3 regions of the Micromonospora sp. NPDC049275 genome follow, and region 2 is predicted to be linked to each of the others. Evidence: riboswitches for the same ligand, from Rfam matches in the RefSeq annotation. Region 2 holds a riboswitch; each other region holds the start of a gene.
What was found. A riboswitch is a leader RNA that binds a small molecule or an ion and turns the genes downstream of it on or off. The one in region 2 is predicted to bind cyclic di-AMP.

Region 1: another riboswitch for cyclic di-AMP. It lies ahead of ACGFIE_RS20845 (C39 family peptidase); the one in region 2 lies ahead of ACGFIE_RS04075 (NlpC/P60 family protein).
Region 3: another riboswitch for cyclic di-AMP. It lies ahead of ACGFIE_RS18155 (coiled-coil domain-containing protein); the one in region 2 lies ahead of ACGFIE_RS04075 (NlpC/P60 family protein).

The regions. Positions count from the first base shown of each region.
Region 1 covers NZ_JBICSN010000006.1:301,860-305,125, forward strand. The annotation lists gene ACGFIE_RS20835 (CDP-glycerol glycerophosphotransferase family protein) at 1-11, shown strand, start outside; gene ACGFIE_RS20840 (alpha/beta fold hydrolase) at 43-795, opposite strand; gene ACGFIE_RS20845 (C39 family peptidase) at 920-1,762, opposite strand; cyclic di-AMP (ydaO/yuaA leader) riboswitch at 1,995-2,136, opposite strand; gene ACGFIE_RS20850 (hypothetical protein) at 2,421-3,191, opposite strand.
Region 2 covers NZ_JBICSN010000001.1:859,675-862,940, reverse strand. The annotation lists gene ACGFIE_RS04080 (N-acetylmuramoyl-L-alanine amidase) at 1-768, opposite strand, end outside; cyclic di-AMP (ydaO/yuaA leader) riboswitch at 1,001-1,137, shown strand; gene ACGFIE_RS04075 (NlpC/P60 family protein) at 1,214-2,191, shown strand; gene dcd (dCTP deaminase) at 2,251-2,829, opposite strand; gene ACGFIE_RS04065 (pyridoxamine 5'-phosphate oxidase family protein) at 2,907-3,266, shown strand, end outside.
Region 3 covers NZ_JBICSN010000005.1:178,529-181,794, reverse strand. The annotation lists gene ACGFIE_RS18165 (HelD family protein) at 1-51, shown strand, start outside; gene ACGFIE_RS18160 (cation diffusion facilitator family transporter) at 159-1,076, shown strand; cyclic di-AMP (ydaO/yuaA leader) riboswitch at 1,219-1,350, shown strand; gene ACGFIE_RS18155 (coiled-coil domain-containing protein) at 1,356-2,423, shown strand; gene ACGFIE_RS18150 (TetR/AcrR family transcriptional regulator) at 2,464-3,051, opposite strand; gene ACGFIE_RS18145 (alpha/beta fold hydrolase) at 3,131-3,266, shown strand, end outside.

The sequences.
Region 1 (3,266 bases), on a different contig from region 2:
CCACCACCTGAGCCCCCGGCCACCGCGTCCGCTTCATCCAGCTCACCCACGCCGGTACGGGTCGAGCAGCGCCAGCACGGCCGCCGGGTCCTCGACGTGTGCGTTGTGGCCGAGACCGGGCAGCGTGGCGACCGGTACGCCGTACGCCTTGAGCTGCTCGTCGGTGACCATCGGGTCGTGTTCCCCGCGGGCCAGCACCACCGGCACGTCGGTCGCCGCCAGCAACGGGGCCAGGTCGGGCTCGCCGACGCCGAAGGCTGTCGGGTCCATGGCGAGGCGCCACCGGCCGTCGACCTGACGCAACCCGGCGTCCACCACCGGATGATCCGGCGGGACCAGGCCGACCAACCCGGAGACGCGCAGATAGCGGCGGGCCGCCTCGGTGCGGCTGGCGAACCAGCTCACCGGGCGTGCGGCGAGCTCAGCGGCGCGGGCCAGCTCAGCGGGTGACCAGAGCGCCTTGATGCCGAGCCCGACCACCGCGTCCACAGGTGTCCCGGCGGCGCGGGCGGCCAGCGCCAGGCCGACCACCCCGCCCAGCGAGTGCCCGAGCACGACGAGCCGGTCGTCGGCGGCGAGGCCGTGGGCGATTCGGCCGGCGAAACCAGCAAAGGAGTAGGACGGCAGCGGGGCCGACCAGCCGTGGCCGGCGAGATCCGGTGCGAGCCACCGCCCCGGCCAGTGCTGCTCCAGCAACGGCGCCCACGGCAGCCAGACGTCTCCGGTCGCCCCCATACCGTGCAGCAGCAGCAGGACCGGCAGGCGACCGGTGCGGCCACCCGATTCATCCACCACGGCCGCAGTCTGCCACGGTTCGCGGCCGGGTACGAGACTCGTCGATGGCGGCGCGTACCGGAATGAGGCCGCGGGCGCCGGCCCCTTGTGGGGGACGACGCCCGCGGCGGTCTACGTGCCTGGGTCAGGCGGAGTAGCCCCGGGTGGCAATCCAGTTGGCGAGGTCGATCGTGGTGATCCAGTAGGACGGGTCGGCCGGGTTCGCCGAGTCGGCGATCCGCACGGTCCGGCCGTTGTCCTTGTAGCCCACGACGGCGATGTAGTGCCCGCCGCCGTAGGAGTGCCAGCCGCCGTCGGTGTCGGTGGCGTCGCCGACGACGTTGGCCACCACGCCCCGGCCGTCGGTGATGGCCTTGACCACGTCGGCCTGGAGCCGGTCCATCTGGGCCGGGCTGGGCGCGCCGGCAAACATCCGGGTCTGGTACGGGGAGCCCTTCACCTCGGCGTTGAGTGCTCGGGTGGTGTCCTCGGCCGAGTTGGTGCCCATCTCGGTGGTGCCCAGCTCGGCACCGAGTTCCTCCTGGGTGCGGTCGATGCCGGTGGCGCTGAGCGCGTTGCGGGTGGCTGCGGGGCCGCAGTTGTAGTACGTGTTCTGCGCCTCGTAGTCGTAGTCGAGCACCTTGGTCGCGGGCGGCTTCGGTGACTGCCGCTTACGGGTCAGATCCGGGTTGGCGCTGGCCTTGGCGGCGGGCGACGCGGCGCTGGTGGCCGGGGCGGCGGTCGTCGGCGCGGCACTGGGGGACGCGTCGCGCGCGTCGCCGAGGGAAACGGCTGTGTCACTGCGCATCTCGGCGACAGTGGTAGCGGTGCGGTGGCTGGCCGGCGCGTCGTCGGCGCCGGTGAGCAGGGCGCCGGTGGCCGTGGCGATCACGAGGGCCGCGGCGGAGGTGGCGACGATCTGGTACGGGCGCTCGGTCGCCAGGCGACGGAGCTGACGCTGCATGGTGTGCTTCACGGGGTCCTCCACGGATCGGGGGAGAGCGGCACACCACGGGCCGGACCGGCATCCGGGCAGGCGCCAGCGCGCGGACAGTGGTCCGCGGATGGTGAACCGCTCAGGGGAACACCCGGCGGGGCCGGGCGGGAAAGGCGATGACCCGGGGGTCAGCTCACCGTCACTGGACGGATGAGCGGGGGCACCGCTGCGCCGTGGAGGCGTGGGAACAACCGAGGGGTGGAAAGGTGCTGCACGGGTTTGGAACTCCTTCCGACACCGCCTACCGGGTTAGCTGACGGATTCGGGCGGGAAGATCGCCCTACCGCAGGCCGTGGCTCGCGGATTCACCCCAGACTTACTGATGGGTCCCCGGTTCGTTAAGCACGATTGAGCGGGTCGGCGCGGCGTCGCCTGTTGCGATCGGTTACCGCACCGGACGGGACGACACTACTGGCCTGTTCGCGGCCTGCCAAGCCAGGTTCACCTGCGTAAACCCGATTCGGTGCGACAATTTCTGCGCGTACTGCCGATGATGTGACTCGATGGGACAACCGGTTACGGCGACGCCGACGGGCGACAACCGGACAGGCTGCCGATAATGCGGCCACAATCACGGGAAAGATCGAGCCGAACGCGTCGGACGCCCGATTTTCGAATGGCGTGACCGGGCTCACGTAACGGATCGGGCTCAACCCGCGCGAGCCGGGCGCCACCGTGCCACGAGGGCGGGACGGGACGCCCCACTCGCCGCGCGTCGGGCGGTTGCCGGGCTGGGCCGCAGCCGCGCCGTTGCCGCGTACGCCTCCTCGGCAAGGGTGCGCGCCGACTCGGCGGCCAGTTCCGCGTCCCGCCAGGCGGCCCGCTCCTCGGTGGCGGCGGCCCGGTAGTCGGCCAGTCGCGCGTCCCGGATCGCCCGGCTGAGCAGCACCTCCTGCTCGACCGGGTGCCGCCGGGAATCCCAGCCGCGCCGGTGGGCGAGCACGTCACCGAGCTGCGCCATGGTCAGATCGCCCCGCCAGTACGCCGCCATCGCCGCACGGTGCAGGTAGCGCTCCCGGGAGGCGTACTCGGCGGGCGTCCGGGGGGTGTGCGGGGTGGGCAGCGCACCAGAACCCGCGAAGCGGCGGGCGGCGGCGTCCGCCTCGTCGTACGCCACCCAGGCCCGCTCCACCCGTTCCTGAGCGGTCACCCAGGCATCGCGTCGCCGCCGTGCCGTCTTGGCGGCGCCGGTCGCGGCGACTGTCACCTCCTCGGCATACCGGTGCAGGTCGTCGGCTTCGGCCGCGGCCACCTCGCGGGCGGTCGGCGCGGCCGGGACCGGGTCGTCCGCGCGGCGGTCCCGCTCGGGACGGGCGACCAGCACGGCGAGTACGCCCAGCGCCAGCAGGAACAGGGTCGACCAGATGGCAGCGGCCTGCGGCACATCGGTCATGAACTGGTAGAAGGCGGCAGTCTCCATGGTCGGCTCCTCGCGGAGAGAGCAAAGCGATGGGAAGCCCCGCCGCGACCTGGCCACGGCGGGCCACGGATCGGC
Region 2 (3,266 bases):
GGGGCATTCCAGGCCGTCCGGGCGGGCGAGTCGTCGCAGGCCCAGCCGGTCCAGCCAGGAACGCTCGGGTCGTACCGCGCGGGCCGGCAGCGTGACCCGCTGGCCGTCGTCGGTCACGCGGGTCTCGCCCGCGCCGATGGTGGTGAAGACCTCGTCGGCGAAGGCCGCCGCGGCGTCGGCGCTGTCCGCGCCGGCGTAGCGGGCCACCGCGCCGTACCAGGTGGCCGGGTCGGTGCCGGCGCCGACCGGGGCGCCCACCTCCCGTTGGTACGCGGCCAGCAGCGCCGCCCCTCCCCGGATGTTGGTCGTGGCGTCGGTGCGCAGCGCCTCGGGGGCGGCGCCGGTCAGCGCGGCGGCGGCGTCGACGGTCTGCAACGCGGCGCTGGGCGGCGCGGGATCGGTAGCCGGTGCGGGTGCCCGGACGGCACGTGAATCGTCGCCGCGCGGATCCTCGGTGCCGGCGTCGTGGTGGCCGCGCGCGGGTAGGGCGGCCACGTGGCGGGCGTCGGTCAGGTGCATGGGCCCGTAGCCGCCGCTGGTGCTCGGGGTGCCGGCGTTGCTGTCCCAGCGGGACTCCAGGTAGGAGACGCCGAGCAATACGGCGGTCGGCACCCCGTACTCGGTCGACGCGGCGACGTACTGCTGTTGACGGTCGGCGGCCGGCGCTGCGGAGGCGGGACCGGCGCTCAGCGGTACGGCTGTCGTTGCGGTGACCACCGCGACGACGAGCAGCGCGCGCCGGCCGGCGGACAGGGTTGGACTTTCCATCGAACCCCCTAGATTTGCTGGTATCGGTCTGGTCACCTTCGCGCCGGCCGGGAGTCCGCGTCAATACCTTTCTATCTATCAAAGCGTGCAGAAAGAAACCTTCATGTACGCTCGGTGATCCCCTCCAATCGGTACGGAGTGTCACGGCCGTACGGGTTGCGGATCGGTAACGGCCGTCTCTACTCTGGTCATTTGTCGGCCCGGTAGCAGGTCTGCCCATCCGGGCGGTAACGGACCGACACCGCCGAGTCGCTTGCGAGCGAGCCGGGGACCCAGGTTCCCCCGGGGTGAATCCGCAGCCAATGCGGTAGGGCGCCAACTTCCCGCCCGAACCCGTCAGCTAACCCGGTAGGCGGTCAGGAAGAAGGAGTACGGAACCCCGGTGGCCCTCCATGCCCCGCGGCCGTCGTCCGAACGGTCGGCTTCGGCCAACCCGACGTCGACCATGCCGCGTCCACGCTGGTCCCGCTTCACCACAGCCCTTGCCGCAGTGATCGGCGTCGCCGTCGTCCTCACCGGCAGCGCCACGGCGGCGCACGCGGACCCGTCCGTCGCCGAGATCGAGCGCCAGATCGACGCCGACTGGAACAAGCTCGAACCGGTCATCGAACGGCACAACGCCACCCGCGCGGACCTGGCCGTGAAGCGCAAGCAGGCCGACACGCTCGCCGCTCGCATCACGCCCCTGGAACGCCAGGTCGACGCCGCGATGACCAAGGTCAGCGCGCTGGCCGTGCGGGCGTACATGGGCGAGAACCTGTCGACTGTCAACACGATGCTCGGCAGCCGGTCGCCCAGCGAGGTGGTCGGGCAGCTCGAGATGCTCGACCGGTTCGCCCACAACCAGCAGGAGGACGTCCGGCAGGTCGCCGACCTCCGCGACGAGCTGGCCCGGCAGAAGGCGCCGCTCGACGAGATGGTGGTCCAGCTGACCCGGACCGAAGCGCAGTTGGCGGCGAAGAAGAAGCAGATCAACGACGAGATCGACAGGCTGCAGAAGCTGCGCCTCAAGGTGTACGGCAACGGCGGCGGCGGTTCGCTGCGTCCGGCGCCCTGCCCGGCCAGCTACCCCGGCGGCGCCGCGGGCACGGCTGTCAAGTTCGCCTGCGCCCAGATCGGCAAGCCGTACGTGTGGGGTGCCGAGGGTCCGAACTCGTACGACTGTTCCGGGCTGATGCTCGCCGCGTGGGCGAAGGCCGGCGTGTCGCTGCCGCACAACGCCGCAGCGCAGAGCCGGGTGACCAAGAACGTCAGCAGGGGCGATCTGCGCGCCGGTGATCTGGTCTTCTACTACAGCGACATCCACCACGTCGGCATGTACGTCGGCGGCGGCTGGGTGGTGCACGCCTCCCAGGCCGGTCAGCCCGTCAAGATGAAGAAGGTCGACGACGGGCCGATCCACAGCTACGGCCGTCCCGGCTGACCGACGCCGGACGCAGCAGGGCCCGTCGCGATCTCAACGCGGCGGGCCCTCGTCGTCTCCTAGCGCGTCGGCCAGGCACGCCAGTTCTGCCAGGAGCGGCTCGGCGTCGGCCCCCGCTGACCCTGGTACCGCGAGCCGTAGACCACCGAGCCGTACGGGTGCTCGGCCGGCGAGGAGAGCCGGAAGATGCAGAGCTGGCCGATCTTCATGCCCGGCCAGAGGGTGATCGGCAGGTTCGCCACGTTGGACAGCTCCAGCGTCACGTGGCCGGAGAAGCCCGGGTCGATGAACCCCGCGGTGGAGTGGGTGAGCAGGCCGAGGCGGCCCAGTGAGCTCTTCCCCTCCAGCCGGCCGGCGAGCTGGTCGCCGAGCGAGATCACCTCCAGTGTCGAGGCGAGCACGAACTCCCCCGGATGCAGCACGAACGGCTCGCCGTCGGGCACCTCGACCACCGAGGTCAGGTCGTCCTGCTGCATGGCCGGGTCGATGTGGGTGTAGAGATGGTTGTTGAAGACCCGGAACAGCCGGTCGAGTCGGACGTCGATGCTGGACGGTTGGACCAGGGTGGGCTCGAACGGCTCCAGGCCCAGCGTGCCGGTCTTGATCTCGGAGACCAGGTCACGGTCGGAGAGCAGCATCGGACCACCATAGCGAGGGCCGCGGTGACCAGCGTGTTGAGGTCGCTCCTCGTACATTTGTTCGATAGAATGCCGGCATGGCTTCCTGGTCCGAATTCGCCGCCGACGAGCCCCGCCTCGCCGACGGGATCCGCGTTCTCCTGCAGCAGTACGGGCCGGGCTTCGGCTATCTGGCCACGGTCCGCGCCGACGGCGGGCCCCGGGTCCACCCGGTCTCCCCGGTCATCACCGACGAGGGTCTCTTCTGCTTCATCATCGACTCGCCGAAGCGCCGTGACCTCGAACGGGACGGCCGCTACGCGCTGCACTCCTTCCCTTCGGAGGAGAGCGACGACGAGGCGTACGTGGCGGGCCACGCCTGGCCGGTCGCCGACCCGGGCCGGGTGGCCCGGTTGGCGCAGAGTGCCCGGGCCGAGCCGCAGGTCGACTGGCGGTTG
Region 3 (3,266 bases), on a different contig from region 2:
GCGCTCTCCCGGGCCACCCAGCGGCTCACCACCATCGACCCGACCGGCTGACCTGCCCGTTGGCGGTGTCGGCGGTCGGACCCGCCCGTACAGTTGCATACATAGCGATGTGAGCATACATTTGACCGGGTCCCGGGTGGCGACGGAGGGTGGATCTCGTGGGAGCAGGTCATGACCACCACCACGCCTCGGTCGCCAACGCCGCCCACCAGCACCGGGGCCGCCTCTGGGCCGCGTTCGGGCTGCTCGCCACCCTGATGGTGGTCGAGGGTGTGGCCGCCTTCCACACCGGCTCGCTCGCCCTGCTCTCCGACGCCGGGCACATGTTCACCGACGTGCTCGGCATCGGGATGGCGCTCGCCGCGATCACCGCCACCCGACGGGCCACCGGCGACCCACAGCGCACCTTCGGGCTCTACCGCCTCGAGGTGCTCGCCGCCCTGGCCAACGCCGTCCTGCTCTCCGGGGTGGCGGTCTACGTGGTGATCGAGGCGATCGGCCGGTTCGGCGACCCCCACGAGGTGCTGACCGGCCCGATGCTCGCGGTGGCCGTCCTCGGCCTGCTCGCGAACCTGGGCGCGTTCGCGCTGCTGCGCGCCGGCGCCCGGGAGAGCATCAACCTCCAGGGCGCCTACCTGGAGGTGCTCGGCGACCTGCTCGGCTCGCTCGGCGTGATCGGCGCGGCGCTGCTCATCGCGGTCACCGACTGGTGGTGGGCCGATCCGCTTGTCGCGGTCGCCATCGGCGTGTTCATCCTGCCGCGCACCTGGCGGCTGGGGCGTGCCGCCGTCCGCATCCTGGTGCAGGCCGCCCCGGAACACCTCCAGGTCACCGCCGTGCACGACCGCCTGGCCACGGTGCCCGGCGTCGTCGAGGTGCACGACCTGCACGTCTGGACGCTCACCTCGGGCATGGATGTTGCCTCCGCACACCTGATCATGGCGCCCGGCGCGGAGGTCGGCGCGGTCCTCACCGCGGCGCGTACCGCCCTGCGGGAGGACTTCCGCATCGAGCACGCCACGCTGCAGATCGAGCCCGGGGCCGCCCCGGGTGCCTGCGGTTCGATCGAGTGGTGATCACGTTCGTGACGGACAGACCGTTTCGCCGTCATTTTCCGGTGATGGTGCGGACACCTTCCGTCACATCGACTGCACGCGTCCCACCTGTCCCGGTAGGCTCGGTCCCGGCCACCACCCGGCGGCGCCCTCCCGGCGCCGGTGGCGGCCGCCGCCTAATCACCCGAGAGGGCGAACCGGGGAACCATGTTCCTGGGGTGCATCCGCGTCAGCGGTAGGGATCTTCCGTCCCGAACCCGTCAGCTAACCCGGTCGGCGGCTGACGGAAGGACATGCGAAGTGGCACCAGCACGACCACCTGCCGCCCGACTCGCGGCACTGATAGTCATGATGGTCACCCTCGGCGTCGCGGTACCGATCGGCGCCGCCACCGCCGCTCCCCCCGGCGGCCTGCGGGCCGCCGCGGCGCCCGACGGCGACGAGGAGGGCGGCACCCCCGCGCTGCGAGCCCAACTCGAGGCCGCCAGCAAGGGCTACCTGGACGCCAAGCGCGCCCTGGACACCTCCGTCCAGCGGCAGCGGCAACTCGCGGCCAAGCTGAAGACCACCGAAGCCGAGATGACCGTACGCAGCGGCAAGGTCGGCGAGATCGCCGGCGTGGCGTACCGCACCGGCCGCCTCAGCACCGTCTCGGCGTTGCTCAACACCAACACCCCCGAGGGCTTCCTGGACCGGGCGGCCTCGCTGGACGTGGTGGCCGCCAACGAGGACCGGGTGCTGCGCGAGCTGCACGCCACCCGCGACGAGGCCAACCGCACCCGCCTCGCCCTGGACGGCGAGATCCGCGAGCAGCGCAAGCAGGTCGAGGTGATGGCCAAGCGCAAGGAGCAGGCCGAGCGGGCACTCACGGTCGCCACCAGCAAGCCGCGCACCACCGCCGCCGACACCAGCTCCAACCGGGGCACCTCCACCGCCAACGCCCAGCCCGCGCCGCGCAACTCCGACGGCTCCTGGCCGTCCGAGTCATGCAGCATCAACGACCCCACCCCGGCCAGCGGCTGCATCACCCCGCGCACCCTGCACGCCCTCAACCAGGCCAAGGCCGCCGGCTTCACCCACTACGTCTCCTGTCACCGCTCCGGCGGCTCCGGCGAACATCCCAAGGGTCGGGCCTGCGACTTCGCCGCGGCGAAGGGCGGGTTCGGCGGTGACGCCACAGGCGCCGACAAGACGTACGGCAGCAACCTGGCCGCGTACTTCATCCGCAACTCCGACCGGCTCGCCGTGCTCTACGTGATCTGGTACAGGCAGATCTGGCTGCCCAGCAGTGGGTGGAAGTCGTACAGCGGAGGCAACGGCGACCCGTCCAGCGACCACACCAACCACGTACACCTGTCGGTGTACTGAGAGCAGCGACGTTTGTCTGATGATGCGATCGCATCTTTACTCACGGTAGCGGCAGTGGCCTCCCGGCAGTGCGGCCGGCGGCTGCGGCGACGGTTGCCAGGTCGTCGCTCGAGAAGCCGGCGCGGCTCAGCACCGCAAGCGATTTGTTCGTCGCCAGCGTGCACAACGCCAGCTCTGCCGCCTCCCGCTCATCGGCCCCCGCCGCCCGCAACGCCTGCTGCAGCATCGCTCGCAAACCGTCGATCATGGCGCGAACCGTCGCCTGGCCTTCCGCGTCGAGAGCCGGGAACTGCGTTGCCGACACCGTGAGCAGGCAGCCGTCGGGCACCGTCGGGTCGGCGATGCGGTTCAGGGTGACCTGCAGGTACGCGGCCACAACCGCGCTCGGGCTCGGGTGGGGGCCGGACAACGCCTGCTCGTACAGCGGGTGGTAGGTCTGCGCGTACCGCTGCAGGCTTTTGCGGAAGAGGGTGCTCTTGTCGCCGAACGTGCCGTACAGCGAACCCCGACCCAGGCCCGTGCCCTCGGTCAGGCGGTCGATCGAGGCCTCCGAATAGCCCCAGCGCCAGAAGACATGCATCGCGCGTCGTAGCGCCTCGTCCACGTCGAACTGCTTGCGGCCCGCCATGGTCCGTGAGTCTACACATCTTGTAACGATCGTTCCAATGGTCTTGTACCGATCGTTCCATCATGCGTATGGTGCCGGCATGACAAACCTGAGTTCGCTGCAGTTGCCCGACGGGTTCGCCGAGGTCTTCACCAGCCGGCTGGTGGAGCTGGACGGGCTGCGGTTGCACGCGGTCACCGGCGGGGACGGCCCGCCGCTGCTGCTGGTCGGCGGGT